4 regions of the Paraliobacillus sp. JSM ZJ581 genome follow, and region 3 is predicted to be linked to each of the others. Evidence: riboswitches for the same ligand, from Rfam matches in the RefSeq annotation. Region 3 holds a riboswitch; each other region holds the start of a gene.
The links. Region 3 has a riboswitch for cyclic di-GMP ahead of ACH6CY_RS15270 (methyl-accepting chemotaxis protein). Riboswitches for the same ligand answer to the same signal wherever they lie in the genome.
Positions count from the first base shown of each region.

Region 1 (6,427 bases), on a different contig from region 3:
TTAAACCTAAAGAAATAAAGACGGTTCATATTCAATTTTAGTAAGTTTAAGTTCTCCCCTCAATCAGTTATAATAAATAGTATCTTTACTATCTATTTTGAGGGGGGGATGATAATGAAAAGTAATTTGTTTTTTTTAATAGAAACATCAAAGATAGCGTTTACACACGTGGATGAGCGAATTTCTAATTTTTTTCTTGAGAAAAATCCACCATTAAAACAGTCAGTCTTAGCGAAGCAAATTAATGTATCTACTGCATCAATCACAAGGTTTTGTAAAAAGGTTGGTTTTGAAAATTACAAAGAGTTTATTTATCAGTACAAGCAAGCGCTTGAAGAGTATACAGATAATAAAAGCAACGTGACAAACAACCTTCAATTTCAATATCTTGAATTAATTAAGAAAATTAATGAGAAAGTCGATAATGATAGTATTAAAAGTGTATGTGAATATATTTATGATCATAAAATCATTCATGTATATGGATTAGGTTTAAGCGCAATAGCCGGAGAAGATTTAAAATTTCGTTTTACCCGTTTGGGAAAATATGTTGAAATCGTTCGTGATTATGATTCAATAGAAATGGTTTCTTCTCTGATGAATAAAAATAACTTATTATTTTATTTAACATTACGAGGAGAAAACAAAAACATTATTCCTGTCATTAAAAAGGTAAAAGAAAAGGGAACAAAGGTTGTTGTTGTGACTTCCAACCAATCAGAAGAAATAGCAGCATTGGCTGATTATCGTTTATTGACTTCAGATTTGAAAAATGCAGGAAATATTGGACAATTATCTGGTCAGATTCCTTTACTTGTTATTATTGACCTCATTTATTCCCAATATATTAATATGTACCGTGAAAACATAAATAAATGGATAGGCACAGAATATGCCTTTTTACATCGAAAGCCAAAAAATGGGACAGAGGGTCAGTACCCTCGTTCATAGAAATGGGGCGAAGGGTTCTAGCCCTCTGTCCCGCTAAAATAGAAAAGGAAGGTGTCATGATTGCAAAAATACGTTTTTCCTGAAGGTTTTTTATGGGGAGCTGCAGCCTCTGCTACACAGACAGAAGGTGCTGCTAATGAAGGTGGTAAAGGAAAAAATATATGGGATCATTGGTATGAAATAGAACCTGATCGTTTTTATCAAGATGTCGGTCCATCCGAAACATCTGATTTTTATCACCATTACAAGGAAGATATTAAGCGAATGAAGGATATCAATATGAATTCCTTCCGAACATCCATTTCTTGGTCTCGTTTGTTACCAGATGGAGTAAATATAAATCAAGAAGCTGTTGATTTTTACAATCAAGTCATTGATGAGCTTTTAAAAAATGACGTGACACCAATTATTAATTTATATCACTTTGATATGCCTTTTCATTTACAGGAGATAGAAGGATGGGAGAACAGAGAAGTAGTTGAATCATTTGCTTATTATGCAAAAACTGCTTTTCATTTGTTCGGTGACAGAGTTAAACGTTGGACAACGTTTAATGAACCGATTGTCCCTGTGGAAATGGGTTATTTGAATGATTTCCATTATCCCTGTGTCGTTGATATGAAGCGTGCAGTAACTGTTGCGTACCATACCATGTTAGCTAGTGCAATGGCAATTGGTGAATATCGTAACATGAATCAAGATGGAGAGATAGGAATTATTTTAAATCTCACGCCTTCGTATCCGCGCAGTCAAGACGAAGCAGATTTAAAGGCGGCAGAAATTGCTGATTTGTTTTTTAATCGAAGCTTCCTAGACCCATCTGTTTTAGGTGAATATCCTGTTGAATTAATACAATTATTGAAGGAACATGATCTGTTGCCACAAACGTTCGATGGTGATCATGCGCTTATTAAAGAAAATATTGTTGACTTTCTAGGAGTTAATTATTATCAACCAAGAAGAGTCAAAAAGAAAGAAACCCCAGTGGATGATAGTCATGGCATACTACCAACGCATTTCTTTGACTCGTATATTTGGCCTGAGCGAAGAATGAATCCACATCGAGGTTGGGAAATTTATGAAAAAGGTGTATATGATATTGCGATAAATATTAGAGATAACTATAACAATATTCCATGGTATGTAGCTGAAAATGGCATGGGTGTATCTGATGAGGAACGTTTCATGGACGATTCTAATATGATACAAGATGATTATCGGATTGAGTTTTATCAAGAGCATTTGAAATGGCTCCATAAAGGAATAGAAGAAGGATCAAATTGTTTTGGTTATCATGTATGGACATTTATGGACAACTGGTCTTGGTTAAATGCTTACAAAAATAGATACGGTTTTTATCGTGTTGATATCAATAATCAAAAACGATATTTGAAAAAAAGTGGTTATTGGTTTAAAGAAGTTGTTGAAAGAAATGGTTTATAAAATGGGACAGGGGATCAGCCCCCTTGTCCCATTTTCACACCCGAATTTTTAGAAAAAGGTCGTGATCATAATGGCTGTTATTTTTGCTGTTGATTTAGGTGGAACACATGTTAAATCTGCGATTATCGATAAGCAATGTCAGTTGTACGAGAAAGATAAAACGAAAACACCGGATAGTTTAGAGGACTTGACAAGTTATATACGTGAAAAGGTTAGGCGCTATGCAGCATATGAAATAGAGGGAATTGCAATTAGTTCACCAGGTGCTGTGACTGAAGCTGGTGTTATTCTAGGAGCAAGCGCAATTCCTTATATACATGGACCGAATATCAAAGAACATTTTGAAAAAGAAATAAGTTTACCTGTTCAAATAGAGAATGATGCGAATTGTTCTGCTCTTGCGGAACTTTGGAAAGGTGAAGCAGAAGGTAAGAAGAATGTTGCGGTTGTTGTAATTGGAACTGGAGTAGGTGGAGCGTTGATTAAAGATGGTTCTATTCATAAAGGCATTCACTTACATGCTGGTGAATTTGGCTATATGATTTTAAATCCTGCTAATTTAGGATCAGGTCAGAATACGTTTAGTGAGTTGGCCTCCACATCGTCCATTATTCGACGGGCAGCAGCCTATAAAAATGTTGATCGATCGACATTAACAGGTGAAAAGGTATTTCAGCTTGCAGAAGCGGGAGATGAAGCATGTATTCGAGCAATAGATGAATTTTATCACATGCTTGCAATTGGTTTGTATAATATTCAATATGCTTATGACCCAGAGTTGATCTTAATTGGTGGTGGCATAAGTAATAGAGAAGATATTTTAAAAGGGATAGATGAAAAGTTAGCTAAAGTTGTAAAACAGATAAAGATAGCAACTGTTACTCCTGAAGTAGACAGGTGTCAATTCTCTTCAGACGCCAACTTAATCGGTGCAGTATACCACTATTTATATCAATAGACGGGACAAGGGTTTGAACCGCCCTCTGTCCCGCTTTCTTTTTCTCTACTTGGTCCTCTCGGCTACGCCTTGAATAGAACGCTCATAGTGACAAGGAAAGCTCCTTATATGATTTATTGATTGACAAAAGTGTGGCTTTTGTATTTTAATTAATAATGCATTGCTATTAATTTTGCTTCTGTTTTTCTCAAATATTCCATTCTACTCTATAATATACTCTTTCCTTTTTAAAATTTTCAACAATGACGCAACAATTTAACAGTTATAGGCATCAGTGTATGCGATGTAGGGAGGAACGAAAATGAAACTAACATTAAAAATAGTTATAGGGCTCATTTTAGGTGCGGTGGTAGGTTTAGCATTGCATTTTTATGCGCCAGCTATATTTGATCCACTAGATTCCTATTTTTTTAGTCCATTAGGAACGATATTTCTAAATTTAATTAAAATGCTAGTTGTACCTATTGTTTTTCTTTCGATCACTTTAGGAACCGCTTCTATCGGAGACCCAAAAAAGTTAGGACGTATTGGGGGAAAAGCACTATTGTTTTTCCTCGTAACAACAACGATTGCGATTACGATTGCGATGGGAATGGCTATGATACTTCAGCCAGGCAGTGTTGGGATTGAGACAGCTCAGGCTTCGTATGAAACAAAAGAAGCACCAACAGTTATAGAAACATTTACTAGTATTATTCCTACCAATCCGATTCAAGCAATGGTAGAAGGAAATATGTTGCAAATTATCACTTTTGCGATTTTTGTTGGTTTTGCATTAGCTATGTTAGGAAAAAAAACAGAAGCTATCTACCGACTACTAGAACAAGGTAACGAAATTATGATGTTTCTAGTTAATGTTGTCATGACATTTGCACCATATGGGGCGTTTGGATTATTGGCTTCAGCGATGGGATCTTTAGGATTAAGTGGTGCAAAAGCAATGTTATTATATATGATTACAGTTTTTTCAGTATTAATCATTCACGCTGTGTTCACGTACGGATCGGCTGTAGCTCTGATTGCTAAACGTAACCCGATCCATTTCTTTAAAGCATTCATTCCAGCTATGACAGTTGGGTTTAGTACATCAAGCAGTAGTTCAACATTACCAATTTCTATGAAGGTTGCACAAGAAGAATTAAATGTTCCAAAATCAATTAGTAGTTTTGTTCAACCTTTAGGTGCAACAATTAATATGGATGGGACTGCGATTATGCAAGGGGTAGCAACGATATTTATTGCTCAAGTTTATCAAACAGACTTGTCTTTTGCTCAATTAGCTATGGTTGTTTTAACCGCTGTCCTTGCTAGTATTGGTACAGCAGGAGTCCCTGGTGTTGGACTAGTTATGTTAGCAATGGTATTGAATCAAGTATCGTTGCCAGTGGAAGGTATTGCATTAATAATTGGAATTGACCGTATATTAGATATGACGAGAACAGCAGTTAATATAACCGGCGATGCAGCATGTGCCGTTATTATAGCTGAAACAGAAAAGAACAAATAGGAGAAATGGGACAGGGGATCTTTCAGAGCCTCTGTCCCATTTTTAAATAAAATAGTGAAAAAGTAACATATATTGTTGGATTTTGTGATGAAATAGAACTATAATGATAAAGGAGAACAATACTATCTTACTGAACAAAGGCAAACTTATTGAAAGATAAGGACGCAAAGTTACAGGCCTAAATAAAAATGGCGGCTGAGCTACCAATGAGATAACTAGCAAAAAGGTTATTTCTATAAGAAATAACCTTTTTGCTAGTTATAGTATTTATATTAAAGGTCGGGATGCTTATGTTATTTTCAAAACCAAAAATAATTACGTCAATATTAATTCTAACTGTTTTATATTTTGTCTTTCTATTATTTATTCAAGATATGGAAGGGATACATACGTTTGTAAATATTTGTGTATCTATTGTGGTTAGTCTAGTTGGATTTAAATGGGTGTGTCAAGCTAGCTTGATAACAAAAGAAAGAAGACGTCGTTTTTGGCTAATTATTGCAATAGGTTTGTTCTTTTTTTGCGTTGCTAATTTTATTTGGTTATATATGTTAGTTTTTTTTCAAGCAACAACATTCCCGATCGCTTCTCTACCAGTACTAGTCATCGCATATGTTTCTTTTTTAGTTGCACTGCTTTATAAAATAAAGACAATTGAAATGAAGGAATCAGTACAATCTTTTTTCTTTACTATTAGTGTATTTGTGACATTTATTATTGTAGTTCATATTTACTACTTTGTTCAACCGATTATGTCACTTGTGGATTATTCTAAAGGCATGACATTTTTTATTTTAGTTTTTCAAATATGTACACTGAGTATCCTGTTTGCGAATGTTTTCTTGTTTTATATATCTCGAAAAAGTATGGAAAAAGACTCGATTTTATTTCTTGTATCAGGCATGTTCTTTCATATGATAGGGGTTATTCTATATTTTTACTTTTCCGTTAATAATATGAGTGTTGTCATTGCCTACTCTCTTTGGACACTAGGTTTATTATTTTTTCTCCTTTCAGCAAAATTAGTAAAAGAGTATACGGAAGTTTCGGAATGGAAGATGGTGAAATATGTAGAAAGTAAAGAGTCTATATTACCGTATATTATTATTCTCATTTTATTGATTATGCTAATGGAAAGCTACCATTGGAAAATAAATGTATTGATGATTGGTATGATTATTATGCTGCTAATGATTATCGGTAGGCAGTGGTATGTCATGCAACGGAACAAAGAGTTAATGCAAGAATATAGCTATCTAGCATTTCACGACACGTTAACAGAGTTAAAAAATCGAACGAAATTTACGAAAGATTTAGAAACTATCATGGAAGAATCCGAGAGAACATCACAGCCTTTTTTAATGTTTTTGATGGATTTAGACCAATTTAAAAGTATAAATGATACAATGGGTCATAATGTAGGTGATAGGCTCTTATCCGAAGCGGCAAAGCGTTTAAAGCATGCTTTTGAGCCCGTCGGCACCGTTTATCGTATCGGTGGAGATGAATTTGTAATTATTGTGCCAAATGTAAGAAGAGTATTTGGCACGCTATATGCTAAAACAATA
Region 1 is NZ_JBISEP010000003.1:79,675-86,101, reverse strand. It holds gene ACH6CY_RS03345 (glycoside hydrolase family 38 N-terminal domain-containing protein) at 1-41, shown strand, start outside; gene ACH6CY_RS03340 (MurR/RpiR family transcriptional regulator) at 115-951, shown strand; gene ACH6CY_RS03335 (glycoside hydrolase family 1 protein) at 1,012-2,394, shown strand; gene ACH6CY_RS03330 (ROK family protein) at 2,465-3,352, shown strand; gene ACH6CY_RS03325 (dicarboxylate/amino acid:cation symporter) at 3,654-4,859, shown strand; cyclic di-GMP riboswitch class I at 4,989-5,067, shown strand; gene ACH6CY_RS03320 (EAL domain-containing protein) at 5,150-6,427, shown strand, end outside.
Region 1: it holds a riboswitch for cyclic di-GMP, as region 3 does, so the genes downstream of both, ACH6CY_RS03320 (EAL domain-containing protein) here and ACH6CY_RS15270 (methyl-accepting chemotaxis protein) in region 3, are expected to answer to the same signal.

Region 2 (6,427 bases), on a different contig from region 3:
TGTTCCAATCATTTAAAAAGTATTTTAATACACGCCAAGAAAAAAAGGCAATAGCTAACAAAAGTAGGCCAAAAATAATTCCAACTGGCAAACCAAGATATTGAGGAACAGATAAATCAGGAAAAATCTCCATTCTAATCTCTGCACCGAATGTATACAATAACCCTCCGACAATAACAATGACGGTACATAGAAATAACCCAATCGATAAAACACCAAGTACAGGTATTGCGAAAATACTAATTAATCGCTTGAACAAAGATGTACCTGTATAAATAACAGCCACCTCCATAATCTTAAACTTTATTACTTTTATTGACAACCGCACTTGGATGAACATCTAAAGCTTCTTTATAGAATACTTCATCCACTTTGCAATTACTTCCGATTTTCACTACTTCACCAAATACTTGACTAGCTTGCGTATGTTCAAGATCTACATTTTTTCCATGAATGGACCCTATAACCATCTTTTTTCTAATAAGAGATTTAACATTCAATAGAGTTAATTTTGCTAGTTTAATCGTTACCTCGTCTGTTACTTTGATTTCACTCACTTCTGATGGAGCAGAAACTTCTATTGACGCCCGTTCGCAAATAAGCCCCCCTTTTAGTTTTAAATGACCCATTGATTGAAAAGTTTTACACGAGATAGAATCGGTGGTTTCTAAGCTACCAGAAGACTCAATATTATTTGCTTCAATCAAGTTGAAAGAGCCCTGACCGATATTTACTAATTGATTACATGTTAATTTGCCATTAACAGAACAGGAACCCTTATTGACAAATCGGTCTGCCTGCACTGCCCTTTTCACCTTACATCGACCCAATATATGAAAGCTTTCTGCCTGAACATCTTGATGGAAGGTCGCAACACCATTTATAGATATTTCAGTTAACTCTTGTGCTTCCTTAAAATGCTTATTCCCAATTACTTTAAGTTTTTCACTGTTAAACATCATCCACCTCCTAGTTTTTATTCCTGAAAACATTCCCATTCAGAAGTTTTAACAAAATGATCACAACACTGTCACTTCCCACTCATGAACCTTTGATTCGTTAGAAAGATGACAAAGCAGAATAGTTAAGTGTCCTAAGTTTATTTTTAACTAACCAACATACTATATAGTATACACATTATTAAAGGTATGTCAAATTGCATGTATTATTAAGCTACTTTTAAAATAGCTATTTCACATCGTGTGTTACTCTCTTCAACAAATTCCCCAAAGGTTGATATACTATAATTTTAAAAGTACTTGATGATAAGTTATAGTTTCCATACTCATATATGTAATATGGGCAACACCACTAAGAAACAGGAATAACTACTAGGTATTTACATCCTATTGAGTCTAGTATATATTGTGTTATACTTGTCAAAAGGAGGATAGAGTAAAATGATTAGAAAACGATTAACCAATGAGGAACGGAAACAAGAAACACGAAAAATGCTCCTAGATTCAGCTACCATAACCTTTTCCAAACTAGGATTTCACGGGGCTTCTGTTGATAAAATTGCCGAATTTGCTGGATTTACAAAGGGGGCTGTCTATACACACTTTAAATCAAAAGAAGAACTATTCCTTGCTTTATTAGAGCAACAAATGCATGCACGTCTCAATACCATTCAACACATAATTAATGAGGAAAAATCCATTGACCATTTCATCAAAAAAATGCGGCATTTTTTTGATTTAGATAAACAAAATAACCAAGCTTGGAGTATACTAAACATGGAATTTCTCTTGTATGCAATGAGAAATGAATCTGTAAGAAAAAAGTGGACAGATATGATCTTAGAATCTGTAGAGCATGTCTCAACAGTAATTAATAATATGAATCCAAAGGATGGGAAACAATCTGATCTATCCGCAGAAGAATTAGCTTGGACCATTTTATCGTTAGAAAATGGAATGGCCATTTTTCACTTTATTTCTGGAGACAATGTTCCAATTAACTTATATGGAAAAGCATTACAAAACATTCTACAAACAGAAAAGGACTTCAATTCTTAATAGCATAGATGTGATTAGGTGTTCATCCATTAACTTTCTTTCAAATAATTTACATACAGAGGGGGGCTGATGAGAGATAATAATTGATATAAACGCTCCTCTCCTATCATATATTTTCTAGAAAAAAGAAAGCTCAGGTAACAAAAGAGACATTTATCGTGAGACTGTTATAGGAAAATAGCGATTACATACATATCATAAAGTTTAAACGGTGCGCTCTGCTCAGCGTGAATCCTTGTAAAATCGCAATAAACCTAAAAAGCTTATCCATATTAATTCACCATATTTATAATGCTAGTATAGTTTCACAGAGCCATATTAGTTAAGCCTAGATATCACGCAATGTTAAACGTTATAAGGAGTGACCTTAGCTTCCAATAGATCGATTAACTTAAACATTGCAATACCTAAAAAGCTTAAAGCAAGAATACCACTAAACATCTCAGTGTAATCCATTTTTGTCCATGCACTTAAAATATGGTAACCAACCCCATATGTTGTTGCGTAATTTTCCGCAAAAAATAAAGTTGCAAGTGAAATACCGACACTAACACGTAATCCGGAGAATATGTGTGGTAAAACTGCTGGAATAATTAAATAGCGATATGTATGTAATTTGAAAGAGGCGAAACTATCCATGACAGTAAAATATGAAGATGGAATTTGCCTTACTCCATCCCTCACTGACAAAATAATCTGAAATACTATAATAAAAATAATTAAGATGATTTTCGATTTATTCCCTAAACCATATAAAAGCATTAATACAGGTAAAAATGCTACCTTAGGAATAGGATAAATATAATAAAGAAAAGGGGAAAAAAATTGATTAAATAGTCGATTGACTCCGGCTAATATACCGATTGGCACTCCTATTATTAGAGCAATGCCAATAGCTACGACCACTCTAGTCATGCTAGCCAATACATGTAACAGTATTGATCCTTTTATTGTATATAGATAAATCAATGTTTCCATTGGTGCTGGGATTGTATGTGTATCAATTAGAAAGTAAACCATTTGCCAAGCTAAAAGCGTGGTTAAAAATCCAATAAAAAATTGATTACTACCTATCCACCGCAAATACTTCATCTGTCTCCATCTCCATGTTTATAAGTTTCCTTACATCAATACATGCTTGATAAAAGGCTAAGGTTTCTCTACTGTTTTCTTTTCCAAATAGAGGATTGGGAATCCGAGTTATTTTTCCGTCCTCTCGCATAATTAGGATAACTTCTCCTAAATAAACTGCTTCTTCAATATCATGTGTCACAAACAGCATCGTTGTTTGTTGTTTGTGATGTTGCGCTAGAATAAGTGCTTGAATCGATTCTTTTGTCATCGCATCAATTGCGGATGTCGGTTCATCCATTAAAAGAAAATCTGGTTCTGTGATAAGCGTTCTTGCTAAAGCTACTCGTTGTTTTTGGCCACCACTTAATTCATGTGGGTATTTTTTCGCACAATGCTCTATTTTTAACTCTTTTAACCATTTAAAAACACGTACCTTTAAATCTTCTTTTTGTATACCTGTCTGGATTTGCAGCGGCATTTTGATCGATTCAAAAGTCGTTTGCCATGGAAATAAACCTAGATCTTGAAATAAAAATCCGGTTTTCACTCTCGGCTTCATTAATCTTTCGTCATTAATATAAATCGTTCCACTTTCTGGTGAAACAAGACCAGCAAGTAATCGTAACAAGGTAGATTTTCCAATACCAGATTGACCGATCAGCGCATAAGAAACACCTTTTTGAAGCACCAAATTCAGCTGATTAATGACTACTTGTTCCCCAAAGTTGTAAGAAACATCTACCATTCGAATACATGCCTCATTATTTTTCATAACGCAATCGCCCTTCCTAAATAATACTATCATACCACAATAGCAACTTTCTTCCCTTTAATTAATACAGCATCTTTTCCATCTAAAAACAATGTTTGTTGTTTAGTAATTTATGGTAGACGATTCATCAACGGACATTAGCAACTGAACTATGGAACAAGAGGCTAAATGCTGAACCCTTGCTTTTTTCATCTATCAATAGAACATCTTTTCTTTTATCCATATGTTATTAAATTCATCTAACCATACCATATTAAATGATCACTTTAGAAACAAACAGGTGAAAAAACTTGATTTTTTCACAAAATAATCATACTATTTAATTAAGACAAATTACTCTTTTAATTTAAGTTTCAGTGTTTTTTATCTATATGGTACTAGAATCAATTTGTTATATGTGGGCGCCTTACAAATTGGGAGTGAGTGGCGCAACCGACCATTCCTATTGGTCGTTTTTTTATGTAAAAAGCGCTTTATTAAACTTTAATAGAATGGAATTAAGCAATATCGCTATTAATAGTCCTTCATTTACTAGGAGAGTTACCATGAAAAATTTTAAGTTTCATATCGCTATCGTTTTTTTTATACTACTAATCGGTATCACTATTTTCATTATAAAAAAGCCTACAGATGAATCAACACGCACCCACCTAGAAACACCATTAGAAAAATTCATATGGGAAGATATGCTCAATGCAAACAAACTATTAAAAACACACTATCAAACGAGTGATACAGATTATTCTTTATCAGAATCACTTGGTCTTTGGTTGGAATACGCCGTAAAAAGTGATAATAGAGCTCTGTTTGATTTAGGGTATCAGCAACTCACTGAATATTTCTTATCCAAACAAGGATCGATTCATTGGCGTGTCTTACTCAATGGTGAAGTAACAGAAAGCGTAAATGCATATGTAGATGACCTTAGAATTATCCAGGCGTTATTGGATGCTACAAATCAGTGGGATGAACGAACCTATCGAAAAACAGCAAAGCATATCTCACAAACATTGATCGAGAAAGGAACCTACAATCAATATTTTGTAGATTTTTATGATTGGAAATATGATGCGAAAAGCAGTGCACTGTCTACAGCATATTTGGACCTAAAAACGTTAGAAAGACTCAATCACTTAGAATGGATGGATCACGAACTTTATCAAAAAATGTATCGTATAGCAAAACAAACGGCAGTAAAAAGTAATCCATTATTTCCAACACGCTATTTAATTGATAAAAACGAGTTTGTTTATGATGACAAAGTAAATATGATTGAACAAACATACACTGCCTATCATTTAGGCAAAATTAATATGGATACGAATGATTTCCTTTCATTCTTAGAGCAAGAATTCGATACGCATCACAAGCTATTTGGACAATATGATTCAACCACTTTAAAACCTGCAGTGACCTATGAGTCACCAGCTTTATATGGTATTGCGATTCAATATGCACTAGTTGAAAAAAACGATTCTTTTGCTCTAAAACTTTATGACAGACTTCAATCATTTCGCGTAAAGCAAAGCCCATTCAAAGGAGCATATATGGATCAAACAACTAACAACACACACATCTTTGACAACCTTGTTCCTCTAATTGCAGAAAGGAGCTTAAGGGAGCATGAACTTATCAGATAACCATCATTTTTCAATGAGTATGGCACTACTTATTTTTTTGAATTTCGCTATTTCTATTTATTACTTTTATTACACTGCTCAAACAGGGCTAGATACAATGTTGTTCTTTATGACGATTGCTTTAATCTTCATTGGAGTATCAAAAGGGCTATTACTTAGTTTAGGTATTAGTCTTCTTGTCATTTTTTTCTTTGGAAGCTATATGATTTTAGCACAGACAATGAGCACTGACACCTTTTTTAACATACAAGGAATCGCTTCGTTTTCTGTTTCTAAAATGATTATTTGGCAAATGATACTACTTGTTACTTCTTTTGTTTCTGGTCATTTTCATAAAAAAAGAAAAATAATAACTACTAAATATCATTATTGGAAAGAACAATACTATCAACTAGTTACAATAGACCCTGCAACAAATTTTGACAATGAAAAACGCTTTTATATGCAATTAAATGAATCGTTTAAAAGAGCAAGTCGTTATGAACAATCTTTCTCATTATTATTAATTCAATTGAAAAATTGGGAAACATTTAAAAAGTTGTATGGAGAGAAAGAAACAAATCATGTCCTTCAGAGTTTTGCAAACCAAGTTACACAAGCAACAAGAGCAAGTGACAGTCGCTTTCGTATTTTTGATGATACTTTTGCACTGTTATTACCAGAAACAGATGTTGCAGGAGTGGAGACTGTCATGAAAAAAATCATAGGTAATATGAAAGACTATACATTATCCAAAAAAAATCGCATGGTAACAATTGAATTTGCATTCGGATATTGTGTGTATCACGAACAATTAGATGACTACATGAGGATGTTTAATAATGCGTTTGACGAACTTAATAACTATGTTGCTTAGCTGTCTACTAGGGACTGTTTTTCTATCCGCTAAACTGGTATATGCAAACCCGGATTCAGAGCTTAAT
Region 2 is NZ_JBISEP010000002.1:188,539-194,965, forward strand. It holds gene ACH6CY_RS02630 (hypothetical protein) at 1-286, opposite strand, end outside; gene ACH6CY_RS02635 (hypothetical protein) at 297-959, opposite strand; gene ACH6CY_RS02640 (TetR/AcrR family transcriptional regulator) at 1,401-2,018, shown strand; gene ACH6CY_RS02645 (ABC transporter permease) at 2,364-3,110, opposite strand; gene ACH6CY_RS02650 (ABC transporter ATP-binding protein) at 3,085-3,864, opposite strand; cyclic di-GMP riboswitch class II at 4,229-4,311, shown strand; gene ACH6CY_RS02655 (hypothetical protein) at 4,410-5,504, shown strand; gene ACH6CY_RS02660 (GGDEF domain-containing protein) at 5,488-6,360, shown strand; gene ACH6CY_RS02665 (DUF2334 domain-containing protein) at 6,326-6,427, shown strand, end outside.
Region 2: it holds a riboswitch for cyclic di-GMP, as region 3 does, so the genes downstream of both, ACH6CY_RS02655 (hypothetical protein) here and ACH6CY_RS15270 (methyl-accepting chemotaxis protein) in region 3, are expected to answer to the same signal.

Region 3 (6,427 bases):
TGATTGCTGGTGGTATTATTGGCGGACTTGTTGGTACTAATTTTGTACATAAATTAACGAATAAGCAAATAGAAAAGATTTTTAATATAGCTATTTTAACTATTTTGTTTATTAATATGTATAATGTATTCTCTTATTAGTTATTGCAAAAGCATATAAAATGAAGCAAACAGTTACGTTCATTTGAACGTAACTGTTTGTTATAGATGCAATAAAATTATGCTAGTACTAATGTTCTTGTGAGTCGGTCACAGAATTTTTCACAACGTATTAGGTCTTCTTGTTGTGGCGTTAATTCGATTTTTAGTGTAACAGCTAAGTTGGTATGGACATATAACATGTCTCGGAATAAATCGACCGCTCCACAATAATAAGGGTAAAAACTATCACCAGTGCCGAATACACCTGTTGTGACATGCTTCATATCTTGTTCCTCAAACGCGATAAACAGATCTTCCATTTCTATTGGAAGGTCGCCATTGTCCCATGTATACGTCCCAATTGCAATAATATCATAGGTTGGAAGTGTATCATAGTCTAACTCGTCGATAGCAATAAAGTCTACATTAATGTGCTGTTTTTGCATACCGTGGTAGATCTGTCTTGCAAGATCTTCCGTATTACCAGTTACTGATGTATAAATAATGGCAGCTTTCATTGCCAATAGCCTCCCTTATAATTCATCAAAACCATTAGAAGAAGAAACTTTTGTATACGTACGAGATTTTTGCTCGAAAAAGTCTGATTTTGTTTCATTTAACATTTCGTCGCTGAACACGTGTATCCAAGCCATTGGATTCTCACGTTCTTCATAATAATTATCTAAACCAATTTGGCGCAGACGCTTGTTTGCAAGGTATTCCACATAGCCATGGAATTCATCAAGGTCGATGCCATCGATGTCTTTTAGAATATAATTAGCCCATTCCTTTTCATTTTGGACAGCTTTATCAATCGTTTGATAGGCATATTGAATATTCTCTTCTGTATTTAATTCAGGATTCTCTGTTAACAATATACGGATAAACTGTGAAATGAAATACGCATGTTGCATTTCATCACGCTGAATATAGCTAATCATTGTACTTGTTTTTAACATTTTTTGTTGGCGTGCCAAGTGATAGAAGAAAGCAAAACCAGCATAAAAATAAATGCCTTCTAAGTTAATAGAATTAACCGCTAATTCAAATAATCGTTGCGGTGTTGGTTTTTCACGAAAAGCATCATAGCTATCTAGGATTAATTGATTTCGCTTACGAACAATTGGATCATCTTTCGCTTGATCAAAACGCTCATTTTGTTCTCTTAATGGTACAAGAGAACTTAGAATATATGAATAAGATTCATTATGAACAGCTTCTTGCTGAGAAATAACTGCAAAGATCGCTTTAAAGCTTGAATCTGTCACATAGTCCATCACGTGAGACATTGTCGGTGTTTGTAGACTATCTAATGAAGCAAGCTGTGTGTTAATGCGCAAGAAAACATCTTTTTCGGTCTCTGAAAGATTATCCCATTGTTTAATGTCATCTTGCATATTAATTTCTTGTGCTTTCCAAAAATTCGATAATAATGTTTGATATAGATCATACATTTGCGGATAAGCAATATCATTCCAGTTTAAGAGACCAGAAGATTGTCCATTAATTATTCCGGTAGATTTGTTCGGATAAGTAGGGTTAAGTAATTTTATTTTCGTCAACGGTTGATCAGTTTGTACCATGTTATATTTGCCTCCTGTAAGAATAAGGGGAGGAGCTGTTGAGTGAACAACTCCTTGTCCCTTTCATTATTAACTATGACAAGCTTCACACTCATCAATTTCTGTTTGAGAAGTACTTCGGACATAATAAGTAGTTTTCAAACCATGTTCCCAAGCAGACAGATGTAAATGCAATAGATCTTTTGCTTTGATATCATGACGCACGTACAGATTAAAGCTAATTCCTTGGTCAACGTGACGTTGTCTAGCTGCATTTTGCTTAATGCTCCAGGTCTGGTCTAGCTCATGACGTGCACGACGATAGTAATTATAAGTGACATGGTCTAAGTCAGGTGCAGTAACTTTGAATTTGAAATTTTTCTTTTCTTCAGCGAATTCAACCGCATATAATGGGTCAATTCCATCCGTTGAGCCGCCAATTTTTGCTGTGGAAGAGTTTGGTGCAACGGCCATTAACCAGCCATTACGAATTCCATTTGTGGCGACATCTGCTTTTAATGACTGCCAACGCTCGCTATTATAACCTTTTCGCTCAAAGTAACGTCCTGTTTCCCACTCAGAGCCAGCGAATGCACGATAAGTACCTTTTTCTTTTGCTAATTCCATTGACGCTTGGATCGTATAATAAGCAATATCTTCGTACACTTTATCGGCAAACTGAACAGCTTCATCAGATTCCCAATGAATATGTTCTAATGCAAGAAGGTGATGCCACCCGAAAGTACCGAGTCCAACAGCGCGATATTTCTTATTCGTTACTTGTGCTTGTCCGACACTAATTGTATTTAAGTCTATAACATTATCAAGCATACGTACTTGAATACGAATTAGACGTTCTAATACATCAGCACGTACTGCATTTGGCAGATTGATAGAAGATAAGTTACATACAACGAACTCACCCGGTTTACGTACGATGACAATATTTTCATCCTCATCTTGATATTCACGTACAATCGTTGTTGTTGACATGTTTTGGGCGATTTCTGTACATAGATTACTACAATAAATTGATGTTCTACCTACACCACGTCCATGTTTATTAGGATTTTGACGATTTACTTCGTCACGATAGAACATGTAAGGTGTACCTGTTTCTAATTGTGCGACCATAATACGTGCCATTACATCCATTGCCCGATATGTTTTTCTTGGTAGTAACGGATGATTGACAGCTTCTTTATATTTTTCAGTAAAGTATTTGTTATCTGTTTCATCATAAAAATCTTCTAGACCAAGCGCATTCCCGTTTTCGTCTTTCCAACCCATTATTTGTTTTACTTGATGTGGACAGAATGTGTGCCACTCGCCAATACTTTTTCCGCTCTCATCAGTTACTTTTAATTGCTCCATGAAAAAGTCAGGAATAGAAACACCGGTGAAAATATCGTGCGCTTTACGTCTTTCATCACCATTATTTGTTTTTAAATCTAGGAACCCACTCATAATATCTTTATGGAAAACATCAAGATAAATAGCAACTGCTCCTTGACGTTGTCCTAATTGATCTACACTTACAGCAGTATCGTTTAGTAAGCGAATCCAAGGAACAACACCTGAAGAGTTACCTTTGAATTTCTTAATATCAGATCCTAATGCGCGAACTTTACCGTAGTAAATACCAATTCCGCCGCCATCTTTACTTAATCTAGCAATGTCCCAGTTATTTAAATAGATTCCATCTAATGAATCATCAACCGTATCAATAAAACAAGAGGATAATTGGCCATAGCTTTTACCAGCATTTGAAAGTGTTGGTGTAGCTACTGTCATATATAAATTGCTCAAAGCCCAATATGCTTCTTTAATTAAATCAAGGCGTTTCTCAGCAGCTTCCTGTTTCATGAGTGTCATCGCGATAATCATAAACCTTTCTTGTGGCAACTCATATAAATGACGATCATGGTCGCGAGCTAAATAACGATCTGCTAATAGGAACAAACCGATGTAGTTAAATAATTGATCACGTTCTGGAATAATTTCTTGTTCTAACGTATCAATTTCTTCTTTTGTATACGTTTCTAAAATAGCTTTGTCATAGATGCCTTTATCTGTTAGAGACAATAGTAGGTTATATAGATTTCCGTACTTATTATTTGTATCGTAACTACGATTTCGAGCTGCTTCTTGATAGATTTGCTCTAAATAGAAGTGTGCTGCTACAAAAGTCCAATTAGGTTGATCCATTGAAATCCGATTTAGCGCATAAAAAAGCGCCTCTTGATTCGGATCTTTAGAGGTGGTTGCTATGTTTCGAATTTGTTCTTCGATGTGAGTAATATCCATATCGTATTTGTTAGATAGTTGAGAGAGTTGCTTCAACACACGCTGGATATCATTGTCCATTACCATTGTCATTATAAATATCCTCCTGTACAAAATAATAATATGTATGAATGTTTATAGAAGCTTTGATGTTGAGTTCTTGCCATTCTACATTAAAAATACAATATATAGGCGGATTCCGTTCGAAAACACCTATATATTGTATGATAACGTAATTTATTAAATTAAGCAATTGTAAAATATATATTTTTTAGTTTGAAAAGTATATATACATTATGGCAATATTAACTGTAAAATGGTATAGGAAGAAACTACTATAATTTAAAAATACCTTTAAATAATATTGAGTAATTAGTTATTTTTAACTATAATATAATTAGCATATGTTAACGTACAAATGAATAGGAAAAGGGCAAACTTATTGAAAGATAAGGACGCAAAGCTACGGGTCTGTTGTTATCAAACGATGATCGCCGAGCTACCGAAAAGAAATGAATCACTCACGTAAGCAGAATAACGTTTCTAAATTACGTAAAAAGTTCACCATTCTTTTGGTGAGCTTTTTTTTAATGATAAAAGAGAGGAGAAATGTCATGAAACAATTGAAGCTGAAACGAAAGAAAATATCAAAAACGAAAACCAAAACGAAGAGGAGGGAATGGATAAACAAATTGAGTGACTTACCACTTATCGGTATGAGAAGTAAATCAATTGGCGGTAAATTTGGAACCGCTTTCTTTTTTGTTCTATTATTATTAGCAATTTCTTTAGGATTTATTATAAAATCAGTTGTCACTGTTGAAAATGAGGTCAATGCATTAGAAAGAAGGGGAAGTAGAGCAATTGCTATTACGGAGATTGGATCAGAGATAAGAGCTAAATCAATGTCTGCACTTAGTTATTCACAAAATGGAAGTAATGTATACATAGATGAGTATAAAGAAGATCAAGAAAAGGTAAAAGAATTGTTAAGTACTATCCAAAAAAACGTGGATACCGATCAACAAAAATCATTAATGGAAAGTATAAACACATTTAATGATAGAATAGACGAATTATTTTTGGAGGAGATTGCTGGTAAATATGAAGCTGAAAGTAATTTATTTGCATTTTATACAAAACAGTTTAGTGACTTAACAAATGAGTCACTATCATATTTAGAAATGTTGAGAAATACGGTAAATGATGAGAGAGAAGAAGCTGTTAGTAATGTAATCGATAGTCAAAATTCTGTTTTAATTACATTAACTATGTCTATGTTCCTTTCTATTGTAATTGGTATTATCATGATAATCTTTTTAAGTCGGCATGTATCTAAGCATTTGGGTAAAGTAGTTGAGATGAGTAATAATATTGCTAATGGAGATTTAACAACCGATTCCCTGGATTATCAAGCAAAAGATGAAATAAGTAGACTAGGAGAATCAATGAATGTGATGCAAGAAAATATTAAGCATATTGTTCAACGAATTAATAAAACAGCAGATACAGTGAGTAAACAAAGTGAAGCTTTAACTCAATCGTCCAGTGAAGTGAAAAATGGTTCTGAACAGATTGCGGCGACAATGGAAGAGTTGGCCTCAGGTACTGAAACACAAGCTAGTCATGCTGGAGATCTTGCACATGCAATGGAGAATTTTACTTCGAAAATAACAGAAGCTAGTCATAATGGTAAAAAGGTAAGCCAAACAACGATGGAAGTAGGAACGGAAACAGAAACTGGATATAAATTGATGGAAGAATCAATAAAACAAATGGGTAATGTTGACACTATTGTAAAACAAGCAGTAGAGAAAGTGCGTGGGCTAGATATCCAGTCAAGGGAGATTACTAAACTCATTTCCGTGATTAAAGATATAGCTGAGCAAACCAATTTACTTTCCTTAAATGCAGCAATAGAAGCAGCTAGAGCGGGAGAACAGGGGAAAGGATTTGCTGTTGTAGCTGATGAAGTTCGTAAGTTATCTGAACAAGTGAGTGACTCTGTTAAGGATATTACGACAATTGCAGCAAACATCCAAAAAGAATCGTCTGTTGTATCTACAACATTAGAAGAAGGGTATCAAGAAGTAGCGCGCGGTAAGGAGCAAATAAGTAATACAGGAGCTTCCTTCAATTCAATAAAAGATGCGATTGAAACAGTAACACTAAATGTACAGCAAATGACAGATGGCCTAACTAAAATGACAGTAGATAGTGAGCAAATGAATACATCTATTCATGAAATTGCTTCTATATCAGAGCAATCAGCAGCAGGTGTGGAAGAGACGACGGCATCGGCAGAAGAAACAACAAGTGCGATGGAAGAGATAACGACCGGATCTAGTCAGTTAGCTTTATCAGCAGAAGAACTGAATAACTTAGTAAGAAAATTTAAATACTAAAAAGGTTCTACGTCAAATCACGTTGGTGAGTCAG
Region 3 is NZ_JBISEP010000046.1:5,054-11,480, forward strand. It holds gene ACH6CY_RS15250 (TSUP family transporter) at 1-140, shown strand, start outside; gene ACH6CY_RS15255 (flavodoxin domain-containing protein) at 218-658, opposite strand; gene ACH6CY_RS15260 (ribonucleotide-diphosphate reductase subunit beta) at 674-1,723, opposite strand; gene ACH6CY_RS15265 (ribonucleoside-diphosphate reductase subunit alpha) at 1,793-4,081, opposite strand; cyclic di-GMP riboswitch class I at 4,411-4,495, shown strand; gene ACH6CY_RS15270 (methyl-accepting chemotaxis protein) at 4,603-6,393, shown strand.

Region 4 (6,427 bases), on a different contig from region 3:
GATCTGGTAGTATGGAATGGGCTTGCTGTACTACATAAGCACTTGGAAAAATAACGCCTTGTAATTGCTCGATATGCCTTTCTAACACATTTACTTTTTGAATCACTTCGCTTTCCTGACTTATTTCGTTAAGGTGTATACTATTCTTGGTTCTTACCTTCATTAGCGATTCTTGTTTACTATCTAAATAATTTTGATATAGAAAAAAACCAATACCTATCAGTAACGCACTTATAATAGAAATCCCGATTAAGACATACGGAGATGCATTCGTTTTTTTCTTTTCAACTAAATTAATTTCTATCATATGATTGATCTCCTTAACGTTTAATATGGAATAAAAAGAATTATTTTCTTAACGTTAGGCCATACAGTTCCGTATACTCTAATGGAAGCTCTTGATTATTTAATGGTGTCTGAACACTTAAATTAAATCTTTCCTCTAATAAACTTTTTATTTTCAAATGGTACTTAGAATCACCAGCTAACGCCATACGATCAATTTGCGCACTGTTATTCGTAATCGAATATTGATAAAAATCCATGAAACGCTCAATGGTGACAAATTGTTCTTCTACTATACTTTGAAAAGGTTCTTGATCGATTGAATTTGACGCATTATCTTCTTCTTGGTGATAATTGTTAGACACACTAGCTCCTTCAAGATAAATATGTCGATTAAAGATAGGGCGATCATTATGAAACACTGTCAAAACGATATCGGCTTTTCTCCACTGAATCAATAACAGATGCGCCTCTTTGTTGATTAAATCATGTGTAGCAAAAACCCGATAGACAGATAAGAAAGAAAAATCTGCGATCGTCAACTTGCAATTGGCTTGATGAAACACATCTATGTATGATTCTAAGCGATCCTTTGGATATGCAAAAAGTAAAATATGGCTTAAATCTTCCTCTTGTTTAATTATTTCATAATCAATGACAGGATTTTTAAATGGTAAACGAATTGAGTTATCTAATTCCATTTCGATATATTGTTTTATTTCTTCACCACTTAATTGCTTCGGAACAGCTTCATCACGTAACGTAACAAAAGCGTCAGGTACGCAAAAGGCTACTTCTTTGTTCCTCCAATTTTTTTCTTTGACTAAAGCTTTTAAAACACCTATGAATCGAGGCTTATCAATGATTTTTCCATCTTCTATTAAACCAGGCTCGAGTTTAATCTCGCCATGATCACTTGTTTGATTATTTTGATATAGATAACGAACAACATGATCTGTTAACATCAAGTTAATTCGATCCTTTTTGAGAAGTCCCATTTTCATCCGTCCTTAAAAAAATGATGTCATATACCAGTTCAACATATCTTGTCCGAAAAAGTAAGTAATACAAGCAGCTACACAAATAAACGGCCCAAACGGTATCGGTGATTTGCGATCTACTTTTTTTCTTATAAGTAATATCACACTAACAACAGTACCTATTAATGTAGCAATGAAAAACGTCAATAACACACCTTGATATCCAACAATTAAACCTAGTAAAGCAAATAACTTCATGTCTCCTGCACCCATTCCTCCTTTACTACTAATAATAATAAGAAAAATCATAATAAATCCTATCAGCGAGCCAACAATCGGAGACCACCATGGATCAAGCGGTGACAGGATTCGCATAAATAGGATGAATGGGGAAAAAAACAGCAAAATTTTATTGGGGATTAGCATATATTTTATATCAGAAACGATGATAATCGCACATATTGAAACTAACAATAGTGCCATAAGTAATTCTATTTTGAAACCTATTAAATAGTAGCTAAGCGCGAATAGTGAAGCTGTAAATAGTTCAATGACAGGATATATTAACGAAATGCTTGTTTTACAGCCTCTACATTTCCCACCTTGACGTATAAATGAAATGATCGGTAATAATTCATACCAAGATAAGTTTTTACCACATCGAGGACAATACGATCGTTCTGACTCTAAAAATTTTTTTGTTGGGATTCGTAAACCCACAACGTTAAAGAACGAACCAAACACACTTCCGAATATAAATAATATAATTGTAATAATAAGCTCCATCCTATTCTCCTAGATATGTATAGAGACCCCTTACATAAGGGATCTCTGAAAATATTAGCTGATTTAACCTCATTTTAATTCATACGTATTACTAGCCTCAACGAAACTAATTGTTCCAGTTGGTAGTTCACCATCGTCCTCTAAATATCCGCCAGTAACTAAATCAGCCACTGACATCCCATCAGTAAAATTGCCCTCAGCATCTGCTAACCTTGCTGCATCTAGAACTAATTCTATTTCTGCTTCACTTGCATTAGTCTCCGCTGATTCAATCACATTACCAATAGCAGGTACAGCAATTGCAACGATAATTGCTAGAATAACGATTACTGCTAATAGCTCAACTAATGTAAAACCTTTCTCACTACGTAATACCTTCTTCAACTTGTTTACCATTTCCTTACCTCCCCTAATTTGTATAAAAAAAAGACTCACATCATCTAGTACATTCATGGTGTCAGTCGGTTGCACTACTAGCTCCAATCTATCCAAGTGCCCAAATAAAGATAGATCTTCTTCACTCCTATATTATTTCATAACAATTACTATTATACTATAAACATGGTAAATGTCTATAACTTTAATACTATATTTTATACTTTTTTTAGATATTTTCAAACAAACTAAACATCGGGATAACAATCGACAAAACAATTGCTCCTACGACAAAAGCTAGGAAAATAATCATCACTGGCTCTATTAATGACTTTAGTTTATCTGAGCTTTCATCTAATTCTTGTTCATAGAATTCTGATACTTTTTTTAGCATGGCATCTACTGAACCTGTACGCTCTCCCACAGTAATCATTTGAGTAATTAATTTAGGAAATATCCAATGGTTCTTCATCGGCTCTGTTATTGATTCACCACTCTCTAATGAATCCTTCGATTGTTGAAGAACTTGCTTCATTACTTTATTCTCAATCACATTTTCCGTAATAGACACAGCTTGAAGAATTGGAACAGAACTATTTAATAATGAGCTCAGTGTTTGTGTCATTCTAGCTAATAGTGCTTTTTGAATAAAAACTCCAAATATCGGCATTTTTAATTTCATTACATCAAAATAGTATGACATTGTTGGATTTTTATTTAATAGCCGAACAATAATGACACTAAGTAAAGTGATGAGCAATAAGACCCACCAGTATGATTGGACAATCTCACTAATCTGTAAAACAACTTGCGTATAAGTTGGAATCTCTTGGTCAAATGACAGAAACATATTCGTGAATATCGGTACAATAACAGCTAATAAGAATATAGTAATAACAATCGCCACTATTCCCACAACGATTGGATAAGTTAAAGCGGTAATAATTTTCTGTCGTAATTGATATTGTTTTTCATAGTAATTTGCCATTCGATTTAATATTTCATCTAAGTTACCACTCACCTCGCCAGCTCGTACCATACTAATAAATAATTCTGGGAATAACCGCGGAAATTCTGCTAGGGCATTAGACAAGCTATTTCCTTCTTCAAGTGAATATTGTACTTGGTTTAATGATTTTTTTAACGGTTTACTATTTGTTTGCTCTTGTAGGATGACTGTTGCTTCAACTAATGTAATCCCCGCATCAATTAACGTAGCAAACTGTCGTAAAAAAATGACAAAATCTTTGTTTTTAATCGGTTTTCCTATATAAATATCTTTGTAAAGAATTGGATTCAACTCTTTTAGTTCAAACAAGATAAGACCATTCGCTTGTAAATGTCTCATTGCTTCTTTTTTTGTTTCACTATTCACCTTGCCTTTAATTAATTTGCCCTTTAAATCTTTTGCTTTATAAGAAAAATATTTCATCCATTTCACCTTCTTTCATCACAAGCAAGGAATCAATCGTTTAAATTTTCACATATGCCGCAGCATGCTTTTCACTTATCATGCCTTGTTGCAACAACCGTTTGATATCCATTGACATCGTATGCATGCCAAATTCTTTTGACGTTTGCATTGTGTTCGGTATTTGATGCATTTTCTCTGAACGAATCAAATTTTTTACCGCAGGTGTATTAATTAATATTTCAGTTGCTGCTATTCTTCCAGACCCTTTTAACAACGGAAACAATCGTTGTGAGATAATTGCTTCAAGCACATTTGCTAGTTGAATTCTGATTTGTCCTTTTTGATGCGCTGGAAACACATCAATAATTCGATCCATGGTAGATGCTGCATTTGTTGTATGTAAAGTACCTAAAACTAAGTGCCCTGTTTCTGCAGCTGTTATAGCGGTTGATATTGTCTCTAAATCTCTCATTTCACCTACTAAAATGACATCGGGATCTTGCCTTAAACACGCACGTAAACCTTTTTGGAAATTGATCGTATCAAAGCCAATTTCGCGTTGATCGATGAGACAATGATTATGCTGATGTAAATATTCAATTGGATCTTCTAAAGTGATAATATGCCGATTCATACGCTGATTCATATAATCGATCATCGAAGCCAATGATGTACTTTTTCCACTGCCTGTTGGCCCAGTTACTAATACTAAGCCTTGGGATAATTGCGCAATTTCTTTCATCACATCCGGAAGGTTTAACGAATCAATTGACGGAATTACTGTCGGTATTGTACGTATCGCTAACGAAAGGCAATTCCTTTGAAAATAAATATTCATTCGAAAACGTGAAACTTGCTTCACGCCATGTGACAAATCAAGCTCTCGTTCTTTCATTAGCTTATCCCATAATGTTTCTGTTAGAATTTCTTTTGTCATTCTCTCCGTATCTTCTGGCTTTAGTTTATTTTCACCGAAAGGTTGCAGTCTTCCATCAATTCGAAATATTGGTTGTGAACCAACTGTTAAATGGATATCTGAAGCATTCTTTCGATACGCTGATACTAACAAATCTTCTAAGCTGTAATGCACATGAATCACCTACTCTTCCGTTGCTACTCGTAATACTTCATCTATTGTTGTCAATCCATTTTTCACTTTTAATAATCCATCATCTAATAAAAATCGCATCTGATTATCTTTTAAATAGGCTTTTATTTCAGACATATTCGATTGATTCATCATTAAATTTTTTACTTTTTCATCAATGACTAACAATTCATGAATTGCTAATCGTCCTCGATATCCTGTATGTCTACAACTATCACAGCCTCCCCCTTCATACACTTCATTTATTTCAATAAAACGATTTTCAAGTACCCGTTTTTCCATTTCAGATATCGGTCGTGTTTTTTTACAATCAGGACATACCTTTTTCACCAAGCGCTGAGCCATAACAGCAGATAGTGCAGATACGACAAGATAAGGCTCAACACCCATATCAAAAAGACGCGGAATAGCAGCAATTGCACTATTAGTATGCAAGGTGCTAAAAACTAAGTGTCCAGTAAGCGCCGATCGAATAGCAATTTCAGCTGTTTCTCTATCTCGAATTTCCCCAACCATGATAATATTCGGGTCTTGCCTCAAAATAGATCGAAGTCCTTTAGCAAATGTCAAGCCAACAGTACTATTCACTTGAACTTGATTAATGCCTTCAAGCTGATATTCGACTGGATCTTCAATCGTAATAATGTTGACATCTTCCTGATTAAGTTCATTAATCGAGCCATATAACGTCGTTGTTTTACCAGAACCAGTTGGCCCTGTTAGCAAAATTAACCCAGATGGCTGTTTGATCGCTTCCCTATATTGAGTTAACGTTCCTTCTGAGAAGTCAAGCTCTGTTAACGTCTTAAAAATATTAGATAAATCTAATATTCGAATAACAATTTTTTCACCAAAAACAGTTGGAAGTGTGGAAATTCGTAGATCAACTGGTTTTGTATCAATCATTAAACGAATCCGCCCATCTTGTGGTAACCTCGTCTCAGTAATGTTTAATTCTGATAAAATTTTCACACGTGCAATTAGTGCATTTTGCAGTCTTCTTGGGACTGTTTTTTCAGAACGTAACATGCCGTCTACTCTATATCGAATGACCACTTTTGTTTCAGTCGGATCAATATGAATATCACTTGCTTTCATCGTTACGCCGGTTTGTAGTATTTGATCTAGTACTCTAACAGCTGGCGCGTCCTCAGCATCCATTTCTTCATCTGAATAGACATTACCCATATCATAATATTTATTGATGGCTTGGAGAATATCGTCTCTTGTTGCAATGACTGGCTTTACGATAAAACCAGTAGAAAGCTCCAAATAGTCAATTGCGTAATAGTCTAGTGGATCATTCATCGCAACCGTCAACACATTCTCGCGTTGTTCAATCGGTAATAAAATATATTGTCTCGCGAACTCTTTTTGAACTAATTCCATCATCGCGTCATCAATTGAAAATCGATATAATGAAACACTGTTTATTTTTAGATGAATCTCTAATACTTCTAACAGTTGGCGTTCAGTGAT
Region 4 is NZ_JBISEP010000026.1:1,802-8,228, forward strand. It holds gene ACH6CY_RS12740 (hypothetical protein) at 1-307, opposite strand, end outside; gene pilM (type IV pilus biogenesis protein PilM) at 348-1,283, opposite strand; gene ACH6CY_RS12750 (prepilin peptidase) at 1,296-2,051, opposite strand; gene ACH6CY_RS12755 (prepilin-type N-terminal cleavage/methylation domain-containing protein) at 2,121-2,447, opposite strand; cyclic di-GMP riboswitch class II at 2,502-2,584, opposite strand; gene ACH6CY_RS12760 (type II secretion system F family protein) at 2,656-3,858, opposite strand; gene ACH6CY_RS12765 (type IV pilus twitching motility protein PilT) at 3,899-4,930, opposite strand; gene ACH6CY_RS12770 (GspE/PulE family protein) at 4,940-6,427, opposite strand, start outside.
Region 4: it holds a riboswitch for cyclic di-GMP, as region 3 does, so the genes downstream of both, ACH6CY_RS12755 (prepilin-type N-terminal cleavage/methylation domain-containing protein) here and ACH6CY_RS15270 (methyl-accepting chemotaxis protein) in region 3, are expected to answer to the same signal.